Regions from separate parts of the Mesorhizobium sp. A556 genome, predicted to be linked through region 1. Evidence: riboswitches for the same ligand, from Rfam matches in the RefSeq annotation. Region 1 holds a riboswitch; the other holds the start of a gene.
The links. A riboswitch is a leader RNA that binds a small molecule or an ion and turns the genes downstream of it on or off. The one in region 1 is predicted to bind S-adenosylmethionine.
Positions count from the first base shown of each region.

Region 2: another riboswitch for S-adenosylmethionine. It lies ahead of ACX3P0_RS21865 (O-succinylhomoserine sulfhydrylase); the one in region 1 lies ahead of metA (homoserine O-acetyltransferase MetA).

Region 1 is NZ_JBTMXA010000003.1:282,146-294,107, reverse strand. It holds gene ACX3P0_RS09920 (gamma-glutamylcyclotransferase) at 1-77, opposite strand, end outside; gene ACX3P0_RS09915 (DUF2125 domain-containing protein) at 208-1,203, shown strand; gene ACX3P0_RS09910 (prephenate/arogenate dehydrogenase family protein) at 1,292-2,206, opposite strand; gene hisC (histidinol-phosphate transaminase) at 2,211-3,320, opposite strand; SAM riboswitch at 3,419-3,496, shown strand; gene metA (homoserine O-acetyltransferase MetA) at 3,548-4,477, shown strand; partial or broken gene ACX3P0_RS09895 (ABC transporter ATP-binding protein/permease) at 4,426-6,283, opposite strand; gene ACX3P0_RS09890 (class I SAM-dependent methyltransferase) at 6,406-7,176, opposite strand; gene gloB (hydroxyacylglutathione hydrolase) at 7,303-8,070, shown strand; gene yddG (aromatic amino acid exporter YddG) at 8,084-8,974, opposite strand; gene ACX3P0_RS09875 (DUF3108 domain-containing protein) at 9,004-9,813, opposite strand; gene rpmB (50S ribosomal protein L28) at 10,045-10,353, shown strand; gene ACX3P0_RS09865 (queuosine precursor transporter) at 10,437-11,117, shown strand; gene ACX3P0_RS09860 (polyamine aminopropyltransferase) at 11,114-11,785, shown strand; gene ACX3P0_RS09855 (VOC family protein) at 11,817-11,962, opposite strand, start outside.
Region 2 is NZ_JBTMXA010000015.1:59,512-71,473, forward strand. It holds gene ACX3P0_RS21825 (ABC transporter ATP-binding protein) at 7-1,092, shown strand; gene ACX3P0_RS21830 (outer membrane protein) at 1,373-2,215, shown strand; gene ACX3P0_RS21835 (LysR family transcriptional regulator) at 2,231-3,223, opposite strand; gene chvE (multiple monosaccharide ABC transporter substrate-binding protein) at 3,518-4,594, shown strand; gene mmsA (multiple monosaccharide ABC transporter ATP-binding protein) at 4,737-6,272, shown strand; gene mmsB (multiple monosaccharide ABC transporter permease) at 6,320-7,483, shown strand; gene araD1 (AraD1 family protein) at 7,621-8,613, shown strand; gene ACX3P0_RS21860 (2'-deoxycytidine 5'-triphosphate deaminase) at 8,760-9,854, opposite strand; SAM riboswitch at 9,948-10,025, shown strand; gene ACX3P0_RS21865 (O-succinylhomoserine sulfhydrylase) at 10,080-11,270, shown strand; gene apaG (Co2+/Mg2+ efflux protein ApaG) at 11,376-11,768, shown strand; gene ACX3P0_RS21875 (Hsp33 family molecular chaperone) at 11,801-11,962, opposite strand, start outside.

The DNA.
Region 1 (11,962 bases):
GCCCGCCTGGCCTCGCTATGGGCAAAACCCGGCCGCCACATCAGCGAGCCATAGCCAAAAACCCAAAAATCGCCCATATCGCCAAGCCTATTGCATAAAGCGGCGGTGTCGCGCCAAAACAAGCCGTTGTCCAGCCGGTTCGATCTAAACAGACCCTAAGTCGAGAAACGTTGTTCCAACCCCTCGAGCCCAGCGAGAAGCCCCAGCATGCCCTTGAACGACCAGAAAAAGCCGAAAAAACGCCGTTTCCTGTGGCTCGCGCTGATCGTTATCGTCTTGTTCGGCGCCTATAGCGCGGGCTGGTTCTACTATGCGGATCGCGTGCGCGGCGAAGTCGGCTCCGTCATCGCCGCCGTCAACGCCGCTGGCGCAAACGCGGATTGCGCTAATCTGACCGTCAGCGGCTATCCGCTTCGCTTTGTCGTTTCCTGCGACAACATGGCGTATGAGGACGACACCCGCAAGATCGCCGCCTCGACCGGCAGGATCGACGCGATGGCGCAACTCTTCAGGCCGCTGTCGCCGGCTGCCGACATTGTCGGCCCGCTGCGTACGTCAGCGCCCGGCATGACGCCGCTGTGGCTCGACTGGGACAAGATGCGCGTCGTTGCAAACCTTTCCCTTTCGGCGACGGCGGGCGTCTCGTTGCAGGGCGAAGGCGTATCCGGCCAGACCGATCCGCAGGACGATACCGATCCGGTTCAGTTGTTCAGCGCGGCCAAGGCCGACGCGAAGTTGCGGCCCAGCGGTCAGGACGTCAATGCGGGGTTCAGCTTCAACGATTTGCAAGTGGATGCCGAGGCCATCGACGGGCGCGTATTGCCACCGCTCGACGGGACCGGTTTCGCAACGGTGAAGAACGGGGTGGCGCTGCTGGCCTCGCAATCTCGAAGCCTGCGCGGCCAAGCGATCGACATCGTGCAACTCGACCTGTCGTCGGGCACGGCGGGCATCTCGGTTTCCGGGCCTATCTCGGTCGATGCGGACGGGCTGATCGACGCCAGCCTCATGATCAAGCTTCAGGACCCGAATGCGACGGCGACCATCCTGGCAACCGCCATTCCCGAACAGCAACGCAAAATCCAGCAGGGTTTTGCTGCGCTGTCGCTGCTGGGCAACGAACCGGCCATGCCCTTGAAGATCGTCAAAGGCAAGGCGTCGTTGGGGTTCATCCCGCTGGGACAGATCAAGCCGGTGGAGTAGGGGGTTAGGGCAGTAGGGTTGCGGAAGTCGGAACTCCCGTCAATGCTACTCCCTACTCCCTACTCCCTACTCCCTACTCCCTACTCCCTTATTTCTGCCGCCCGAAGTCCGGCGCGGCGGTATCCTGGCCGGCCTCGATGATGGAGCGGCGCACGGCGCGGGTGCGGGTGAACAGGTCGAACAGCTTGTCGCCGTCGCCCCAGCGGATCGCGCGCTGAAGCGAGGCGAGGTCTTCCGAAAAGCGCGCCAGCATTTCAAGGATCGCGTCCTTGTTGTGCAGGCATACGTCGCGCCACATGGTCGGGTCGGACGCCGCCAGGCGGGTGAAGTCGCGAAAGCCGGAAGCCGAGTATTTGATGACTTCCGACTTGGTCACCGATTGCAGGTCGTCGGCGGTGCCGACGATGTTGTAGGCGATGATGTGCGGCAGGTGCGAGACGATGGCCAGCGTCATGTCATGATGTGCGGGGTCCATCGTGTCGATATTGGCGCCGCAGCGCCGCCAGAATTCCGACAGTTTTTCCAGCGCCGCCGGGTCGGTATCGGGCAGCGGCGTGAAGATGCACCAGCGGTTTTCGAACAATTCGGCAAAGCCGGCGTCGGGGCCTGACTTTTCCGTGCCGGCCAGCGGGTGGCCGGGAATGAAATGCACCCCTTCGGGGACATAAGGTTGCATCTGCGCGATGACGGAAGCCTTGGTCGAGCCGACGTCGGTGAGGATCGCGCCCGCTTTCAGCGCCGGGGCAATCTCCCTGGCGACGGCTTCCGACGAGCCGACCGGCACCGAGACGATGACCAGATCGGCGTCGCGAACGGCTTCCGCCGCGTCCGTCGAGTAGCTGTCGCCAAGACCGAGTTCCTCGGCTCGCTTCAGGGTGTTTGCGCTGCGGGTGGAAATGGCGACATGGCCGGCCAGCCCTTCGCGGGCGATGACACGCGCCAGCGACGAGCCGATCAGGCCGATGCCGACCAGGGCGATCTTTTCAAACAGGGGTTCGGGCATTGCTTCAACTTTTCAGGAATTCCGTGAGTGCGGCGACTACGCCGCGATTGGCGTCTTCGGTTCCGACCGTCATCCGCAGCGCGTTGGGAAAACCGTAGCCGGCAACGCGCCGCAGAATATAGCCTCGAGCCGTCAGATAGCCGTCGGCGTCCGCCGCCGAATGCCGCGCCTCATCGGGGAAATGGATCAGGATGAAATTGCCGACGCTGGGCGTTATGCGCAGGCCGAGTTTCGTCAGTTCTTCCGTCAGCCAGTTCAGCCATGTCTCGTTGTGCGAAACCGTGCGCTCGACATGGGCACGGTCGCGCATGGCCGCGATGCCGGCCTCGATGGCGGTCGCGTTGACGTTGAAAGGCCCGCGAATGCGGTTGAGCGTATCAATGATGTGGGCCGGCGCATACATCCAGCCGATGCGCGCGCCGCCAAGGCCATGGATTTTCGAGAAGGTGCGGGTCATGACGACGTTTTGCGAGCCGGCCACTAGCTCGACGCCGGCCTCGTAGTCGTTGCGGCGGACATATTCGGCATAGGCCGCATCGAGCACCAAAAGCACGGTCTTCGGCAGGCCGGCATGCAGGCGGCGCACCTCCTCGAACGGCAAATAGGTGCCGGTCGGGTTGTTGGGATTGGCCAGGAAAACGATTTTTGTCCTGGGCGTTACCGCCGCCAGAATGGCGTCGACATCGGCGCGCTCGTCGGCTTCCTTGACGGATACGGGCGTTGCCCCCGCACTTTGCGTCGATATCCTGTAGACCAGAAAGCCGTGCTCGGTGAAAATCGCCTCGTCGCCGGGCGACAGATAGGCTTGCGACAACAGCCCCAGCACCTCGTCCGAACCGTTCGAGCAGATGATGTTCGCCGGGTTGAGGCCGTGAACTTCGGCAATCGCCTCACGCAGTCGCGTGGTGGACCCATCGGGATAGAATTCGAGGTGGCCGGCCACGTCGCGTGCGGCCTTGATCGCCTTGTGCGAAGCGCCCAGCGGGTTCTCGTTGGAGGAGAGCTTGTAGAGCTTTACGCCGGCAGGTGCGGCGCTCTTGCCCGGCACATAGGCCTCGATGTCCATGATACCGGCACGCGGCGTCGGGCGGTCGTTCTGGGAAGGTGCGGACATCGGGTGGTTCCGTTCAGATGATGCGGTTGCGGCATACAGGCCGCACCCGCGCTTGTCGAGAGAACCGTTGACGCACAGCGCCTGCAGTTCTAGAAGAATAGCCGTTCCGTGGTGATTTGGCCGGTCGGCTTGCAGCCACGTTAAATAACTCGCTAAATGACCGTTGCTGGCAAACTCGTTCAGACCGGTCGTGATTTCGCCGCCGGTTTTTGTTTGGAGTCTGCCAGATGCCGATCAAGATCCCCGATCAACTTCCCGCCCACGAAGTGCTTGTGCGCGAGGGCGTGTCCGTGATGGACGAGAAGACGGCGCGGCGTCAGGACATCCGCCCGCTGCAGATCGCGCTGCTAAACCTCATGCCCAACAAGATCCGCACGGAGACGCAGATCGCGCGCTTGATCGGGGCGACACCGCTTCAGGTCGAGCTGACGCTGGTGCGCATCGGCAATCACAAGGCCAAGCACACGCCCGAAGAGCACCTGATCTCCTTCTACCAGACTTGGGAGGAGGTAAAGCACCGCAAATTCGACGGCTTCATCGTCACCGGCGCGCCCATCGAGCTTTTGCCCTTCGAGGAAGTCACCTACTGGCGCGAACTCGAGCGCATCTTCGATTGGACGACCACCAACGTCCATTCCCCGTTCTTCATCTGCTGGGGGGCGATGGCGGCGGCCTGGCATTTCCACCGCATTCCGAAATACACGCTGGACAAGAAGGCCTTCGGCGTCTTCCGGCACCGCAACAATGCGCCCGCCTCGCCCTATCTTTCAGGCTTTTCAGACGATTTCGCCATTCCGGTTTCACGCTGGACGGAGGTGCGCCGCGCCGATATCCGGCCCGAGACCGGGCTCGACCTTTTGATGGAATCGGACGTGACCGGCCCCTGCCTGCTGGCCGGGGAAACCGGTAACCGGCTCTACATGTTCAACCATATCGAATACGATTCCACCTCGCTCAAGGACGAGTACGACCGCGACGTAGCCACCGGCGTAGAGGTCGAGGTTCCGCATGGATACTACCCCGACAACGATCCGTCCCGGCCGCCGCTCAACCGCTGGCGCTCGCACGCCCATCTGTTGTTCGGCAACTGGATCAACCAGGTCTATCAGACGACGTCGTTCAACTTGGAGGATGTCGGCGTACGTCCGCGGACCTGAGCGGGCGGCGGTTCCATCGCCCCGGCGCGCAGCTTGGGAGGCTTCAGGGCGGGGGCTGTGGCGTCCTTCACGATGGTCAGCGTCTTGTGGAAGAATTTTCTGTCGGGCAGCGCCCGGCCGATTGCCAGGATCGCGGTGCCTTCGAGCCGCTTTGAAAACAGCGCCAGCACACGCTTCAGCGTGTCGGTATCGAGGGTGTCGAGAACTTCGTCGATGACGACAAAGCGGGGCCGCCGCACCGCCACGGCGGCCAGCGCCAACAGGCGCTGCTCGTCCTCGTTCAGTTCGTGTTCCCAGCCCGCGCGGTCGAGCAAACCGGACAGGCGCTTGAGGCCTATCTCGGTCAGCACGGTTTCCAGCTCGGCATCGGTCGGCTTGTCGCCGCCCGCCGGCTGGCCCAGCACCTCGCGCAAATTGCCCGGCGCGAAATAGGGCGTGCGCGGGACAAGCACCGGCACTTCGCCTTTGGGCAGGCCGATGCGGCCGCCGCCCCCATGGCCACAGGCCGGCGATGGCGCGGAAGAACAGCGTCTTGCCGGCCCCCGGATCGCCGGTAAACAGGACATGCTCGCCGGCCGCGATCTCGACATGCGGTTTGGTCAGCCGCGTGCAGCCGTCCGCGGATTTGACCTCCAGGGCGTCGAACGTCATCGCATCGTTTTCGTTTTCAGCGATTTCGATGCGCTTTTCGGTGCCGTGCAGCACGTCCGTCTCGACCAGCGCCAGCCGGAAATCGGCAACGCGCATCAGTGTCGCGCGCCAGTCGGCAATGCCGCCGATATTGTTGATGAACCAGCGCAGCGAGGAATGCACCTGATTGAAAGCGCCGACCGCCATCATCAGCCCGCCGAACGAAATATCGCCGGCGAAATAGACCGGGGAGGCAACGAGGATCGGCGCAACGACCGTGATCCAGCCATAGGTGTCGGTAACCCAGGCAAGGTTGATCTGCGTGGTGTAGATGCGCCGGATGGCGCCGAGCAGCGTGGCGAGGTCGAGTTGCAGCCGTCGCTTTTCGCCGGGTTCGCCGCGGGCCAGCGCGATGGCGTCGATATGCTCGTTGGCCCGCATCATCGAGAAGCGCAAATCCGCCTCGCGGGCATAATGCTCGCTGTTTTGCTGGATCAGCGGTCGCCCGACCAGCCAGCTCAGCCATGAGGCCGAGCCGGCATAGAGCATCGCCGCCCACACCATGTAGCCGGGGATGGCCAGCGAGCGGCCGTCGAAATGGAACACGAAGCCTGAAGAGAGCGTCCACAGCACGCCGACAAAGGCGGCAAGCAGGATGAGCGACTGGAACAGGCCGACGCCGAGGCCGGTCGTCAGGTCGGCGAGGTGGCCGGCATCCTCCTGCATGCGCTGGTCCGGATTGACGCCGATGGCTCCCGCCTTGGCAACCAGGAAGGCGCGGTTGGGCCGCATCCACTGGTCGATCAGGTCGAGCGTCAGCGCCTCGCGCAGCCGCAGCCGGATCATCTGGTTCAGCCAGGTCTGGGCGACATTGAGGAAAAGCAGCCCGCCGGCTATTTCGGCAAAGACGACAAGCTGATGCAGGAAGCCGGCCAGATCGCGCCGCTGCAGCGCGTCATAGAAGGGCTGGTTCCAGCGGTTGAGCAATACTTGGCCACCGGCAATGGCCATGATGACGGCGACGATCCCGGCACAGTACAGCAGAAGCTTGCGCCGCACCGGCGAACCGGCCAGCGCCTGGCGAACCGTCGCGATCTGGTCGCGCAGGCTGCTGGCCTGCACGCTGTCCGGTGCCGCCGGGCCGGCGGGATTGTCTGCGTCCTCGTGATCCGCCATCGAAGATGTCCTTGCACCACAAGCGGTAGCCGAAGTCGGCCACGGCGCAAACAGCTATCAAACTAGCGCGCTACGGCGAAGGCGGCGGGCGATCACGAATGCGTAGGAGCGGCGGATCATACTTACTGTCGCGGGCTTGTGCGCCTGCCCATGCCGGCTACGCCCCTGCCCGTAACGCCATGCGGCGACAGCACCGGCACGAAGACGCGGCGCGACGCCCGCTGTGCGACGGGTACGCCCTGATAGAGCCGCTTCTGCGCCTCGACGATGATCACGCCCGAGAATATCGGCCACAGCCGCCGGCCCATGCGCTCCAGCAGCGCATGGAAGCGCATCAGGAAGCGGCGCTGCGACGGCGGAAACAGCAGCGCGTCGGTCCAGGCCGCCGGGGTGAAATTGGCTTCGCGCAGCAGTTCGGTCAACTGCCCACGCGAAAAGGGTCGTCCGACACCGAACGGCGTATGCTCGAAGCGCGCCCACACGCCGCGCCGGTTGGGCACGACGATGACGACGCGGCCGCCGGGCGACAGCACGCGCCAGATCTCGTTCAACGTTTCGCGCGGGTTTTCGGCATGCTCCAGCGCGTGGACCAGGAGCATCCGGTCGATCGAGGAATCGACCAGCGGTAATTCCTCGTCGAACACCAGCGCGGTCGCGATCGGTCCGCTTGCCGGCCAGACCACGGCCCCTTGCGTTGCCGGCATGAAGGCGAAGACACGTTCGGCATCGGCGCCGAACCGTTCCAGCCAGGGCAGCGCGTAGCCGAGGCCGACCAGCCTTTCGTTGGGGACGGCTGTCCACAGGGAAGAAAGCGCCATGCCGATCGAGTGCTCGGTCAGGCGTCCGAGCTGGCTGGCGTAAAAGGAGCGAAGATCGACGATGTCGGAATGCATGATACCGCCTGTTGAGAACGGCGGACGGTAGCCGCGATGCGGGGCGAGTTCAACAAAGCCTGTTGTACGGGATGACTTATGTGCCCCGGCACCCTATGTCTGCACCGTTCACAGGAGATTTTATAGATGACCATCCAGATCGACCAGTTCATGTGCCACGAGGACAATTTCGGCGTGTTGATCCATGACGCGAAAAGTGGCCAGACGGCGCTGATCGATGCGCCGCAGGAAGCGCCGGTCCTTGCCGCGATCGAGCGCACTGGCTGGATGCCGGCGATGATCCTGACCACGCATCACCATGTCGACCATGTCGAGGCCAATCTGGCGCTGAAAGATCGCTTCAAGCTGCGCATTGTTGGCCCCGAGGCGGAAAAGGCCAAGATTCCCGGCATTGACGAGACCGTCGAGCAGGGATCGGTGGTGCCGTTCGGCGACGAGAAGGTCGAGGTGATCTTTACGCCCGGCCATACGGCGGGCCACGTCTCCTACCATTTTCCGCAGTCGAAGGTGTTGTTCGCGGCCGACACGCTGTTTGCTCTGGGCTGCGGGCGGTTGCTCGAATGCCCGCCGCCGGTGATGTTCGAATCACTGAAGAAGCTGGCTGTCCTGCCGCCCGAAACGGCGGTCTATTGCGGCCATGAATACACGCTTTCCAACGCGAAGTTCGCGCTGACCATCGATCCGACCAACGAGGCGCTTCAGGCGCGGGCGAAAACGATCGAGGCGCTGCGCGCCGAAGGCAAGCCGACGCTGCCCACGACCATCGGCGAGGAACTGGCAACCAACCCGTTCCTGCGCTGGGCCGATCCGGCGATCCGCAAGAATCTAGGCATGGAAAACGCCTCGGATGCCGACGTGTTCGCCGAAATCCGCAAGCGCAAGGATAATTTCTAAGCGGGCAGGGGCTTCATGCCCCGGCTTTGCTGGCAGCGCTTGATTTGCGAAACAGCAGCGATTTCGCCGCCAGCACGGCACCCCCGGTAATGAGCACGCAGGCGGCGAGAATGCGATAGCTGGGTTCGGCAAAGCCTGCAACGATCAGCACCAGCGTCGATAACAGCGGCGCGGCGTAACTGGCCGCGCCCAGCACCTGGATGTTGCCGCGCTTGACGCCGATGTCCCAGGCATAGAACGCCGCTCCTACCGGCATCAGGCCAAGCCCCGCAACCGCAAGCCACTGGCCGGCATTTTCGGGCCACACGGTCTGCTCCAGCGCCAGGTGGCAAAGCAGCGACAGGACGGCGGTGGCCGCGCAGAACCAGGTGACGATACTGGTCGGCACCTCGGCAAAGCGGCGCGATAAAAGCGAATAGGACGCCCACAGCACCGCGCAGACGGCGGCCATCGCATAGCCGAAAACATAACGCGAATCGAAGGCGAGGCCGCCGCCCTTGGTGACGATCAGCATAGTGCCGGCCAGACCCAGCAGCGCGCCGGCGACATGGTTCCAGGCAAGTTTTTCGCCCGGCATCAGCGCCGAACCGAGCACGATCAGCAGCGGCCAGAGATAGGCGATCAGGCTTGCCTCGACCGCCGGCGCGTTGCGCAGCGCGGTAAAATAGAAGAAATGATAGCCGAACAGCCCGGCAATGCCGATGACCCACACCACCGGCGGTATTTTATCGCCGTGCCGGGCCGCCGGCATGAACAGGCGCGCGACAAGGCCGACGCCGGTGCCGAGGGTGAAGGTCAGCGCGGAAAGCTGGAACGGCGGCATGGTGCCGGACGCGTCGGTCAACAGCGCCAGCAGCGCCCACATGGCTACCGCCGAAAAGCCGATCAATGTCGCTCGCGCCATGCCTCATCCCTGGCGCATCGCGCCGCAGCCTAATTTATTGCCTCGAAACGCCGCGCGCGGACGGTGATTGGACCGATTTCCGTGCCGACCGTGGCGTAGATCGGCGCATATATGCCGGTTTGGCCGATCGGCGCAAACGTCACCTTGATGCGGCTTTTCTTGCGGAGGAATTCCAGCGCCTTGCGGCCCTTGCGATAACCGGACATCGGCTCGAAATTAAGCCGGCAGGTGACCGTCGGTCCCTCATAGCCCTCCACGGCTATCGAGCCTTTCTCGACAAAAGCGAGGTTGAGGTTGGCGCGCATTTCGCCGTCATACAATTTCACCGTGCGGCCGCATACCTTGTCGGGGCTGTCGGCGCGGATGACGGTGGCGGCGATCGGGTCGGCGACGCCGGCGAGGTCGCCCGCGTCGAGCGGCAGCCAGTCCGTTCCTCGCTTTTTCGGCGGCGGCAGCACCTTGGTGGAGGCGACCTTGCCCCCGGCAAAGCGGATATCGATCAGCGATACTTTCTTGCCCGACGTATAGTCGGCCCGGAACGTGTCCGGTTCTAGCCCGTCGCCGCGCAGGCTGCCCGACGTCGAGATCGTGCCGTGCGTGTCGTCGAAGATGCGGGCGAGGCCGGCGCTGGAAACGCTGCCGTGGATCGCATAGGTCTCGTTTTCGTAGCGGCTGTCGAAACTTGCCCTTGCCACCGACAGGCCGAGATAGGACACGGTGTAGTCGCCGCGAAACGCCTGTCCTTGCGCGGCATTGCCTGACGAGGGGACGCCGGGCGCGCCGATGGCGGCGAGCGTGATCACAAGCGCGGCGGCAAAGGAGGGGAGGGGATTGCGCATGGGCAGGGATGATCCAAGTAGATACGGAAAGCGTCCCTCTTTCCTGTTAGGCTTGTTGCTTGTCGTGCAATTCCGGCGTTTATATGGAATGACGGTTGGAAGCTTGCGCTTGACGTTCGGCTGAAATCCACTTATGGAACGCCAACTTTTCCATATGGTCGTCCCATCGAGACCGCGTGCAAGCCAGCGCGGTTTCTACGGTTTGGGCGACAAGAACTGAAGGTAGCACCCATGTCCCGCACCTGCGAACTCACGGCCAAGTCGGTCATGTCCGGCAACAATGTGAGCCACGCCAACAACAAAACCCGGCGCCGGTTCCTGCCGAACCTCGTCAATGTGACGCTGATCTCGGAAGCGCTGAACCAGAACGTGCGCCTGCGCGTTTCGGCGGCGGCGCTGCGCTCGGTCGAGCATCGCGGCGGCCTCGACGCGTTTCTGGCCAAGGCCGACGCGAAGGTGTTGTCGCAGCGCGCGCGCCTGTTGAAGAAGCAGATCGCCAAGAAGATGGCCGATCAGCCGGCTGCTCAGCCGGCTGCTTAAAGTTTCAAGGCGGGGGACAACCGTCTAGAAGCGTGATCCTTTCGGCATTGCGCTTCGCTGGTTCCATTACCCAGGATAAAAAAATGCCTTTTCTCTCCCGATATTTGCCGTTCGTTCTGGCCATGGCGCTTGTCGTCGTGGCGTCGAACATTCTCGTACAGTTTCCGATGCAGGGCACGATCGGCGGCCTGTCGCTGGCCGACATCCTGACCTGGGGCGCGTTCACCTATCCCTTTTCCTTCCTGGTCACGGACCTTGCCAATCGCCGCTACGGCCCGGCCGTGGCGCGAAAAATCGTGTTCGTCGGCTTCATGACGGCAATCGTCTGTTCGATCGTGGTGCCGCCGCTTCTGTTTCGCCATGGCCTGATCGAGTTCGAGACGGCGGCCGACCGGCTGGTACGTATCGCTGCCGCTTCGGGCTGCGCCTTCCTCATCGCCCAGCTTCTCGACGTCACCGTGTTCAACCGCCTGCGCCGGCAAAGCTGGTGGCGCGCGCCCGTTGTCGGCACGCTGACCGGCTCGGTCTTCGATACGATGGTCTTTTTCACCATCGCTTTCTCCGGCGCGTTCGCCTTTGCCGGCCCCAACGACGCCTTTGCGCTGGAGACGGCGCCGCTGATGGGCGTGTTCCCGGTCGAGGCCATGCGTTGGCTGTCCTGGGCGGTGGGCGACCTCTCGGTCAAGCTGATCATCGCCGTGTTCGCGCTGATCCCCTACCGGCTGATTGTCCTGCGCTGGACCCGGCACGCGGTTGCCGCGTGATCCCCTGGGTGCAACTCGATGCCGCGCCGTTGCCGGAAGGCGGCGAGCTTCGCCTGAAGCAGCGCGGCAGCGAATTCTCGATCATGCTAGGCACCAACGAGTTGATGAACAGCCGGCTTTCCGGGTCGGAAGAAGCGCTGGCGTCGCTGACCTGCGAACGGATACGCGGCCGTACCGCGTCAAAAATACTCATCGGCGGGCTGGGCATGGGTTTTACCCTGCGCGCCGCCCTTGCCGCGCTTGGCTCGGATGCCGGTATCACCGTTGCCGAACTGGTGCCGGCAGTCGTCGCCTGGGCGCGCGGCCCGATGACGGCGGTGTTCGGCACCTGCCTTGACGATCCCCGTGTCTCGATCCGCGAAACCGATGTCGGCCTGCTCATCCGCGCCGAACCGGCCGCCTGGGATGTCATCCTGCTCGACGTCGACAATGGCCCCGAAGGCCTGACGCGCGAGGCCAACGATGCGCTCTACGACCCCCGAGGCCTGTCGCAGGCCCATACCGCGCTGAAAGCGGGCGGCGTGCTGGCGGTGTGGTCGTCGGCCCCGAATGCCGGCTTTACCCGGCGTCTGACCCGAACCGGGTTTACCGTCGAGGAGGTCGGCATCAGGGCCAACGGCAAGCGCGGCGCCCGCCACACCATCTGGCTCGCCACCCGGAAAGCCTGATTTTTTTCACTCAAGGGCGGGCGAAAAAACCTCACATATTGTTCAGGTGCAGGATGTTGCCATCCGGGTCCTTGAACCACACCATTTTCATCGCGCCGTCGACGTGGATGTCGCCCTTCAGCCCCATCCCCTCATAATGCTCGAAGGTGACGCCCTTGGCCTGCAGCCCGGCGGTGA
Region 2 (11,962 bases), on a different contig from region 1:
AGCCGAATGGCCGGTCTGTCGCTGTACAAAGTGAAAAAGCGTTTCGGCGAAACGGAGGTGATCGGCGGCGTCGATCTCGAAGTCGCGGACCACGAGTTCGTCGTGTTCGTCGGCCCTTCGGGCTGCGGCAAGTCCACTCTGTTGCGCATGATCGCCGGGCTCGAATCCACCTCGGGCGGCAGAATAGAAATCGGCGGACGCGACGTGACTGCGGAAGACCCGGCCAAGCGCGGCATAGCCATGGTGTTCCAGACCTATGCGCTTTATCCGCATATGACCGTCGCCACCAATATGGGCTTTCCGCTGGAGATGGCCAAGCGCCCCAAGGCGGAGATCGAGCGCAAAGTGGCGGAGGCGGCAAAAACCTTGCACCTCGAAGCCTACCTGAACCGCAAGCCGCGCGAACTCTCCGGCGGGCAGCGCCAGCGCGTCGCCATCGGCCGCGCCATCGTGCGCCAGCCCGATATATTCCTGTTCGACGAACCGCTGTCGAACCTCGATGCCGAACTGCGCGTGCAGATGCGCATAGAAATCGCGCGCCTGCATCAGCAACTCGGCACGACGATGATCTATGTGACGCACGACCAGGTCGAAGCCATGACACTGGCGAGCCGCATCGTGGTGCTGAGAGCCGGGCGCGTCGAGCAGGTCGGCGCTCCGCTGGAGCTTTACGACAACCCCGACAACAGCTTCGTAGCGGGCTTCATCGGCTCGCCGCGCATGAATTTCTTCCCGGCTTCGGTGACGGCCGTAACAGGCGGCAAGACTGTCGTAGCTGCTCCAGCGCTGGGCTTGTCGGGAATGGCCGTCGAGACCCGTGGTGCGCCGCCCGAGCCAGGAACGCTGGTCAGCCTCGGTATTCGACCGGAGCATTTCGTTCCAGCGGAAGGTGCCGCAAGCACGATTTCAGGCCAGGTGACGCTCGTCGAATGCCTCGGAAACGTCACCTATTTTCATGCGGTGCTCGCCGACGGTTCGATGATAACCGTCCAAAGCCAAGGGAACGCCAGACCCGCAGTCGGCGAAACGAGCATCATCGGCCTGGATGCCGCCCGCGTATTCTTGTTTGACGCAGCCGGCATGCGGCTATGAAGACACAATCAAATTTCGGGCCTGCTCTTCCAATGTTTGCGGCGACTTGCGTTTCGTAATTTCGGGAAAGCCAATGGTTGGCTTGCCGGTGTGCTGCTTCCTATTGGTGAATACAACCGGCTTCCCAAGCTGAACGCGCGGGTTCTTTTCCCGCTGGCGTGTCGTCCCCTCGAATGTCGAGCGAAGGCTTTATCGCTTGTTAACCATACTGGCCTGATAGTGCGGCTACGCACTTTTGGAACGGCACGATGTCTGCGCCGTCAAGACACAGGTAGTCGACATGACTTTCGCAACACGCATGACAACGCTGGCTGTCGCGCTGGTGATGAGCGCCCCCGTTCTTGCCGCCGACCTCTATGTCGAGGAAGCACCGCCGCCGGTCGTCCAGCCTGCCCCCTATTCGGGATGGTACATACGGGGCGACGTCGGCTACGTGTTCAAGTCGCGCAACGAGGGAGACTGGGATTTCTACAACCAGTTTCCGGGCGTGGAAGGGATCGATGGCACCTTCCGCTACGACCATCTCGATTTCGGCGGCGCTGCAAGCCTCGGCGGCGGTGTTGGCTACCGCTTCAACGATTATCTCCGCGCCGACGCAACGCTCGACTTTTTCCACGCCAAGATTTCGGGCGGCACGGATTGCCCCTACATGATCAAGACGGACCCGCAGCATGCGTTGCCGATGGGCGCCGATTGCCATTATGAAAACCAGGCTTCCGCCAATGTGTGGGCGCCGATGCTCAACGCCTATGTCGATCTGCCGGCGTGGGGAGCGATCACGCCCTATGTGGGCCTCGGCATCGGCGCGGCCTTCGTGGACTATGGCAAGCTTAGCGTGCAGGAAGTCTGCGCGCTCTGCCAGCCGGGCTACACGCCCTACACGGCAACCAATGAGGGGCTGAGCAGTTGGCGGCTTGCCGGCTCGGCCATGGCCGGCCTGTCTTATCGTCTTTCCGACCATTTCCTGCTCGACGCCGGCTACAAATATACGCGGGTCGGAAGCGGCAAGGCATTCGCCTATGACGCCGCAGACAAGGCGTTCGGAGCCAAGGGCGAGCAGATCCGCGACAACGGCTTCGACTTCCATGCCCTGCGCCTCGGCGTCCGCTACGAACTCAACTAAGTCGGAAGCGGGCAGCTACCCCACCTGGCGCAAGATGGAATCATACAGCATCTTGGCCGCAGGCGAGAGTACGCGGTTGCGGACCGTAATCAGGCTGTAGGGCCGGACCTCGATGTCGAATTCCGTCGGGATGATGTCGATCGCGCCGGCCAGTCCTTCGGGACTCTGGATGAACTTCGCCACCTGAATGGACACCGGTGCAATGGCGTCGGACTGCGCCACCATGACCAGCGTCAGCAACAGCGAGCTTGTGTTCAAAATCCGTTCCGGCAAGGCGATGTTGCGGTTGAGGAAATTCGCCTCCATCGCCTGGCGCAGCGGCGATCCACCGGACTGGAAGACCCAGTCGTAAGCCCCCGTCTGTTCAAGCCGCACGGCCGCGCCCGGGCGTGTGAGAGGATGGCCGCGCCGCACGATCAGGCAGGCCTTCTCGATGCCGATCACGCGCGATTCGAACAGGCGCGGATTGAGATCGTCGGGAATGCGGGCGATGATGAAATCGTGGCGGCTGGCGACCAGTTCGCGCGCCAGCACGTTGGACGTCTCGACCTGCATGGTGATTTCGATGCGCGGATAGAGGCGCCTGATTTCCCGGATCGCCGGCACGGCCAGTTCGATGGCCGGGGCCGTCACCGCGCCCAGGAACACCGAACCGCCCTTGCCCGCCTTGAGTTCTGAAATATCGCGGCCCGCCTCGCGCATTTCGAGCAGGATCGAGCGCGCCCGCCGCGCCAGCGCCTTGCCATAGGGCGTCAGCGTGACGCCGCGCGGCAACCGTTCGGCCAGCTTCACGTCGAGAATGGCTTCCATTTCCGCAATGATGCGCGACGCGGCCGGCTGCGAAATGTTCATCACCTGGGCGGCGGCGCTGACGCGGCCATGATCGTCCAGCGCCACGATCATGCGCATGTGACGCAGGCTCAGCCCGCTGCGCAGCAGGGTTTCGCCGCCGCCCGAAAATCTGTCGAGCTTGGCGGAAGCCCCATCCTGGTTTCGAAAAGCAGCCATGCCGATCTCCCCTCCAAACGTCAGTGGTAAGCCTGTATCCCCGGCCTATCCATATCATTTCCGATATACCAATCATCGTAGATCGCATTTGACAGTTATGGCAATGCAACACAAATTTCGCGTGCCTTGCGCAGCACCGGTCGATGGCGAAGACTATCGCATCGATTGAAATTACTGACGCACGGCCGGGAGGATACCGAATATCGACACAATGGCGGGGCGCGTCGGCGCGCTGCCTGAATTGCGCAGCCGTCAGGCGCGTCGCCTCGCGCAACAACCAGGGAGACAGTGAACGTGAAAATCATCCGGACGTTAATCGCCGCATTGACGGTAGGCCTCGCGGCCACGACCTATTCGGTACAGGCACAAGCCCAGGACAAGGGTACCGTGGGCATCGCCATGCCGACCAAGTCTTCGTTGCGCTGGATCAGTGACGGCAACGAACTGGTCAAGGCGCTGGAAGCGAAGGGTTACAAGACCGATCTCCAGTTTGCCGAAGACGACATCCCCAACCAGCTCGCCCAGATCGAGAACATGGTGACCAAGGATGCCAAGGTGCTGATCATCGCTTCGATCGACGGCACCACCCTGTCGGCCGTGCTGCAGCAGGCGCACGACAAGGGCGTCAAGGTCATCGCCTATGACCGCCTCATCCGCGACAGCCCGAATGTCGACTACTACACCACTTTCGACAATTTCCAGGTCGGCGTGCTGCAGGCCAATTCGATCCTCAAGGGTCTTGGCTACCCGGAAAAGAAGGGTCCGTTCAACCTCGAACTGTTCGGCGGTTCGCCCGACGACAACAACGCCTTCTTTTTCTACGACGGCGCCATGAGCGTATTCCAGCCGCTGATCGACAAGGGCGACTTCGTCGTCAAGTCGGGCCAGATGGGCATGGACAAGGTCGGCACGCTGCGCTGGGACGGCGCGGTTGCACAGGCGCGCATGGACAATCTGCTCTCCGCCAACTACTCGGACGGCAGCCGCGTCGATGCGGTTCTGGCGCCCTATGACGGCCTGTCGCGCGGCATCATCTCGTCGCTGCGCGGCGTCGGCTACGGCACCGCCGACCAGCCATGGCCGATCATTTCCGGCCAGGACGCGGAAGTTCCCTCGATCAAGGCGATCATTGCCGGCGAGCAGTACTCGACCGTCTACAAGGACACCCGCGAGCTTGCCAAGGTGACAGCCGGCCTCGTCGACGAAGTCATGCAGGGCAAGGAGCCTTCGCAGGTCAACGACACCAAGACCTACAACAACGGCGTCAAGGTGGTGCCGTCGGTGCTTCTGACCCCGTATGAAGTCGACAAGTCGAACTACAAGGAAAAAGTGGTCGACTCGGGCTACGTCAAGGCCGAAGACCTGCAGTAAGCAACCGTCTGGAGGGGTTTCGCCTTGGCGGAACCCCTTTCAATCCCGCTTCCCTTCTGTATCATCTGCCGAGTTCGATCCGGCCGGTTTCGCGCACCATCTGGGTGAAGTCGGGACGCTCTGGCAAAAATGGATTTCCGCAATGGAAAAGACCATTCTGGAGATGCGCGGCATCACCAAGACCTTTCCTGGCGTCAAGGCTCTTCAGGACGTCAATCTGGATGTCCGGGAGGGTGAGATACACGCCATCGTCGGCGAGAACGGCGCCGGCAAATCCACGCTGATGAAGGTGCTTTCCGGCGTCTATCCGCACGGCGCCTATTCCGGCGACATTCGCTTTCTCGGCCAGGAATGCCGGTTCGGCGGCATCCATGACAGCGAGAAGGTCGGCATCGTCATCATCCACCAGGAACTGGCGCTGGTGCCGTTGCTGTCGATTGCCGAAAACATCTTCCTCGGCAACGAGCAGGCGCATAACGGCATCATCGACTGGAACCTGGTGCGCTCGCGCGCATCCAAGCTTCTCGCCCGCGTCGGCCTCAAGGAAGACCCCGACACGCTCATCACCAATATCGGCGTCGGCAAGCAGCAACTGGTCGAAATCGCCAAGGCGCTGTCGAAAGAGGTCAAGCTCTTGATCCTCGACGAGCCGACCGCCTCCTTGAGCGAAAAGGACAGCGACGCGCTGTTGTCGCTGCTGGTCGACTTCAAGCAGAAGGGCATCGCCTCGATCCTGATTTCCCACAAGCTGAACGAGATCGACAAGGTCGCCGACCGCATCACCATCCTGCGCGACGGCAAGACCATCGAGACGCTCGATCCGCACGACATCAGCGAAGCGCGCATCATCACCTCGATGGTCGGCCGCTCGCTCGACGACCGTTTTCCGGCGCGTACGCCAAACATCGGCGAGACCATCTTCGAGGTGAAGAACTGGGTCGTCCATCATCCGCAACATGCCGACCGCCAAGTGGTGAAGGGCGTCAACCTTTCCGTTCGCAAGGGCGAAGTCGTCGGCATCGCCGGCCTGATGGGGGCCGGCCGCACCGAGTTCGCCATGAGCGTCTTCGGCAGAAGCTACGGCCAGGGCATCAGCGGCGACGTGTTCCTGCACGGCAAGAAGATCGATACGTCCAGCGTTGACCGCGCCGTCGCCCACGGCATCGCCTATGCGACCGAGGACCGCAAGACTTTCGGCCTCAACCTCATCGACCATATCAAGCACAACATCACCATCGCCAACCTGAAGGCCGTATCGAAGGCCGGCGTGCTTGACGACATGCGCGAACTCAACGCCGCCAACGACTATCGCAAGAAGACCAACATCCGCTCGTCCAGCGTCTATCAGATCACCGGCAACCTTTCCGGCGGCAACCAGCAGAAGGTGGTGTTGTCGAAGTGGCTGTTTTCCAGCCCCGACATGCTGATCCTCGACGAGCCGACACGCGGCATCGATGTCGGCGCGAAATACGAGATCTACACCATCATCAATCGGCTGGCGGACGAGGGCAAAGGCGTCCTCGTCATCTCGTCCGAAATGCCCGAACTGCTCGGCATCTGCGACCGCATCTACGTCATGAACGAGGGCCGCATCGTCGGCGAGATGGCGGCCAAGGAAGCGTCGCAGGAAAAGATCATGCGGGCAATCGTCCACGCGGAAGCAAAGGCAGCATCATGAGCACCGACACCCTTCCAAACGCCGAACGCAACGCGCGCGCTTCCGCCATGACCGCGCTCAAGGAAAATTTGCGCGACTACGGGCTGGTGATCGCGCTGATCCTGATCATGCTGTTCTTCCAATATTTCACCAATGGCGTCTTGTTCAAGCCGGTGAACCTCACCAACATCGTGCTGCAAAACAGCTACATCATCATCATGGCGCTGGGGATGCTTTTGGTCATCGTCGCCGGGCATATCGACCTTTCGGTCGGTTCGGTGTCCGGCTTCGTCGGCGCGATCGCTGCCGTCTTGATGGTGCAATACCACATGAACCCGTTCCTGGCCGGGCTGATCTGCCTGATCGCCGGCGGCGTCATCGGCGCTAGCCAGGGCTACTGGATCGCCTATCTGAAGATACCCTCCTTCATCGTCACGCTGGCCGGCATGCTGGTGTTCAAGGGGCTGGCGCTGTGGCTTCTGGGCGGCATGTCGGTCGGGCCGTTCCCGCGCGAATTCCAGTTGCTCTCAGCCGGCTTCATCCCCGATGTCATCGGCCCAATCACGCTCGGCGCCACCAAGCTGCATGCAACGACGCTGGTGATCGGCATCGCGATCGTCGCCGCCATGCTCTATTTCGCGCTGAAGAGCCGACGCAACCGCGAGAGCCATGGCTACGAGGCCGAGCCGTTCGCGTTGTTCGTCGTCAAGAACGTCATCATCTCGGGCGTGATCCTGTTCCTCATCACCATGATGGCGTCCTACAAGGGATTGCCCAACGTGCTGATCGTCATGGGCATCCTGATCGCACTGTTCGTGTTCCTGACCAAGCGCATGACCATCGGCCGGCGCATCTACGCCATGGGCGGGAACGTCAAGGCGGCGGCGCTGTCCGGCATCAAGACCGAGCGGCTGACCTTCTACGTGTTCATCATCATGGGCGTGCTCTCCGCACTTGCCGGCCTGATCTTCGCCGCGCGCCTCAATACGGCGACGCCGAAGGCCGGCCTCGGCTTCGAACTCGACGTGATCGCGGCCGTGTTCATCGGCGGAGCCTCGATGGCCGGCGGCGCGGGTCAGGTCGCGGGCGCTGTCATCGGCGCGTTCATCATGGGCGTGATGAACAACGGCATGTCGATCATGGGCGTCAACATCGACTGGCAGCAGGTCATCAAGGGGCTGGTGCTGCTCGGTGCGGTCGTCTTCGACGTCTACAACAAGAACAAGAATTAAGCCGGGAGCCACCGGTCCCATAACCCCGAACGGAGCAAGGGCGCTCCACATGAACAGCCTATCATGGCGCGAGCTTCGCGCGCCGTGCAGGGCAACGATTGCCGCGCGACCCGCGACTATGGAGAGAAAGAGCCGCCATGCTGATATCCCAGATTCTCGACGAGAGCGAAACGATCCGGGTCGCCGCGCGCGAAGGCGGCAAGGCGCGCATCGTCAACGGCGCGCGCAGCGTCTATTCGCTGGCGCTGGAAGCGGCACGCACTGGCCTTGGCCTGGCAGTGCTGATCGAGCGCAAGGGCCTGGGCGAGACCGTCGACCTCGAAAGCGCCTACAAAAAAGGCTGGCTGCTCTCGCCGATCAACCATCCGGACCCGGCGCACCTGCATCTCACCGGCACCGGGCTGACGCACCTTGGGTCGGCGGCGACCCGCGACAGCATGCACAAGAAGCTTAGCGCCGAGGGCGACGAGCAACTGACCGATTCCATGAAGATGTTCCGCATGGGCCTCGAAGGCGGCAAGCCGGCCAACGGTTCGCCCGGCGTGCAGCCGGAATGGTTCTACAAGGGCAACGGCACCATGGCGGTAGCGCCGGGCGCGCCGCTCGTCTCGCCGGCCTTTGCCGCCGACGCGGGTGAAGAACCGGAGATCGCCGGAATCTATATCATCGGCGACGACGGCCAACCCTTCCGCGTCGGTTTCACGCTCTCGAACGAGTTTTCCGATCACGTCACCGAACGGGTGAACTACCTTTATCTGGCCCATTCCAAGCTGCGCAACGCGTCCTTCGGGCCGGAAATCCTTGTCGGCAACCTGCCTGCCGACATTCGCGGTACCTCACGTATCATCCGCGACGGCGAGGTGTTTTGGGAAAAGCCCTTCCTGTCGGGCGAGACGAACATGTCACACTCGATCGCCAATCTCGAATACCATCACTTCAAATATTCGGCCTTCCGCCAGCCGGGCGACGTGCATGTGCATATGTTCGGCACCGCAACGCTGTCCTTCGCCGACGGCATCGCCACCAGAGCCGACGACATGTTCGAGATCGAGGCAAAGGATTTCGGCCTGCCGCTGCGCAACCCGATCGAGATCGAAGCGCCGACGAACGTCGCGGTAAAGGTGCTCTAACCTCAGAGTCTGTTTGATAACTCGCCCAGCCGGGGCATATGGCGTGATTTTCGAGAACCGGAGCGGAGCGTACTACAGTACGTGAGCACCGGAAGCGCAGAAAATTGCGTCAGATGTCCGGCTGGGTAGAGTTTCCAAACGGGCTCTCAGCCAGCGGCCCGGAAATGCTTGGACAATTTCAGGCCCTGCGCCTGATAGTTGGAGCCTAGATCGGTGCCATAGAGCGCCTTCGGTCGGACCAGCATGTGCTCGTAGACCAGCCGGCCGACGATCTGGCCGTGGTCGAGGATGAACGGCACTTCATGGCTGCGCACTTCCAGCACGGCGCGGCTGCCGGTGCCTCCGGCAGCCGAATGGCCGAAGCCCGGATCGAAAAAGCCGGCATAATGGACGCGAAATTCACCGACCAGCGGATCGAAAGGCGTCATCTCGGCGGCGTAGAGCGGCGGCACATGCACCGCCTCGCGGCTGACGAGGATGTAGAATTCGTCGGGGTCGAGCACCAGTTCGCCGTCGCGGCGTTTGTAGAGCGGCTCCCAGAAATCGACGACGTCGTGAGCCGCCCGCTTGTCGACGTCGACAAGCCCCGTGTAGTGCTTGCCGCGATAGCCGACCAGCCCGTTCTCGTCGCCGGCAAGATCGATAGACAGCGCGATGCCGCCGCCGGAAATGTTCGGCGGTTCGGTGGCGACCAGCATCTCAGTGCGGTGCAGTTCATTCAACTCGGCTTCCGACAGCAGCGCGTTACCGGTGCGAAACCGGATTTGCGACAGCCGCGAACCGGCGCGGGCGACGATGGGAAACGTGCGCGGGCTGACTTCCAGATAGAGCGGGCCATGATAGCCGGCGGCTATCTTGTCGAACTCGTGGCCGTGGTCGGTCATGACGCGGGTGAAGATGTCGAGGCGGCCAGTCGAGCTTTTCGGATTGGCCGAAGCGGAAATCTCCGCCGGCAGCGCCAGGCTTTCCATCAGCGGCACGATATAGACGCAGCCGGTTTCCAGCACCGATCCCTCGCTCAGATCGATCTCGTGCAGCTTGAGCCGGTCGAGCTTGTCGGCGACGGTATGATTAGGGCCGGGCAGGAAGGAGGCACGCACGCGCCAGGCTTTTTTGCCCAGCCGCAAGTCGAGGCTTGCCGGCTGAATCTGGTCGCCGTCAAGCGGACGCTCGCTCTTAAGCGCGCCCGTTGCGAACAGCGCCGCGATGTCCTGGTCGGGAAGAATGCCTGTCTTGCGCAAAGGTCCACTCCGCAGTCTGGCCCAGATGTCATAGTTCCCCCAAATTTCTTAATAAGCGGGGCGGTTGACGCAAGCAAAAGCGAGGAATAAAGGGCGTTATCCCGTGGTGATTTGGCCGGTCGGCTTGCAGCCACGTTAAACAAGTCGCTAAGGGACCGTCGGCCGCGAGGCAGCATGGACCGGTGGCGATTTTCGCGACCGGTTTTTTGTTTTTAAGGCACGCCCATGACCATCGAAAATAAGCGTAACTGGAAGCCGGCCACCCAACTCGTGCATTCGGGCACGCTTCGCTCGCAGTTCGGCGAAATGTCCGAAGCGATTTTCCTCACCCAAGGCTATGTCTATCCGACCGCCGAGGCCGCCGAAGCGCGCTTCAAGGGCGAGGAACCCGGCTTCATCTATTCGCGCTACGCCAACCCGACCGTGGATATGTTCGAAAAGCGCATGTGCGCGCTGGAAGGGGCCGAAGACGCCCGCGCCACCGCGTCCGGCATGGCAGCCGTTGCGGCAGCGGTCCTGTGCGGCCTGAATGCCGGCGATCACATTCTGGCGGCGCGCGCGGTCTTCGGCTCCTGCCGCTGGATCGTCGAAACGCTGGCGCCGAAATACGGCATCGAAGCGACACTGGTCGACGGCAAGGACATCGCCAACTGGGAACAGGCGGTTCGGCCCAACACGAAGCTGTTCTTCCTGGAAAGCCCGACCAACCCGACGCTGGAAGTGGTCGATATCGCGGCGGTCGCTTCGCTGGCGCGATCGGTCGGCGCGCGGCTGGTGGTCGACAACGTGTTCGCCACGCCCCTGCAGCAGCGGCCGCTGAAACTCGGCGCGCATGTCGTCGTCTATTCGGCAACCAAGCACATTGACGGGCAAGGCCGCTGCCTTGGCGGCATCATCCTGTCCGACAAGGACTGGATCGACGAGAACCTGCACAATTATTTCCGCCACACCGGCCCGAGCCTGTCGCCGTTCAACGCCTGGACGCTGCTGAAGGGGCTGGAAACGTTGCCGATCCGCGTCGCGCACCAGACGCAGAGCGCCGGCAGGATCGCGGATTTCCTCGCCGAGCGGCCGGAAATCGCGCGCGTCATCTATCCGGGGCGCGCCGACCATCCGCAGGCGGAGATCGTCAAAAAGCAGATGGCCGGCGGTTCGACGCTGATCTGCCTCGACATCAAGGGCGGCAAGCAGGCCGCCTTCGCCTTCCAGAACGCACTCGACATCGTGCTGATTTCCAACAATCTCGGCGACGCCAAGAGCCTGATTACGCATCCGGCAACGACGACGCACAAAAACCTGACCGACGAGGCGCGCGCCGAACTCGGCATCGGCGACGGCACGCTGCGGTTCTCCATCGGATTGGAAGACGTCGACGATCTGCTGGAGGACATCGACCAGGCGCTTGCCAGAGCATGACCCTGAAAAGCGGAAACCGGTTTTCGGACAAGATCATGCTCGAACAAGAAAACGGAGAACGATGACCGCTTTGGCGAAAAGAGCAAAGGTGTGAGCCGCCGAAACCTGTACAGCGCGACGACCCGTGGCATCGAGGTACAGGTCGAGCCGTTCTATCTGGAGGATCGTTCCGATCCCTCGGAGGGCCACTATGTCTGGGGTTATCGGGTCACCATCGACAACCAATCGGACAGCCCCGTGCAGTTGCTGTCGCGCTACTGGCGCATCACCGACGGCACGGGCCGGGTCGAGGAGGTAAGGGGCGAAGGCGTCGTCGGCGAACAACCCGAATTGAACCCCGGCGACAGCTATCAATACTCGTCCGGCTGCCCGCTAGCCACCCCGTCCGGCATCATGGTCGGGCGCTATACGATGCACGACGGCAAAGGCGAGACGTTCGACATCGACATCCCCGCCTTCTCGCTCGACCTGCCGGACTCGAAAAGAACGGTGAACTGAGCTTCTCCCCCGGTTCCGGGGGAGAAGAGAATTTACTTCGCGTCGAACTCGGACGGATCGAATTCATACTCCGTCGAACAGAATTCGCACGCCACCTCGATCTTGCCGTCGCGCGTGCTTTCCTTGATTTCCTCGGCGGAAAATCCCTGGAGGATGCCCTGGATCTTGTCCCTCGAGCAGGAGCACTGGTCGGC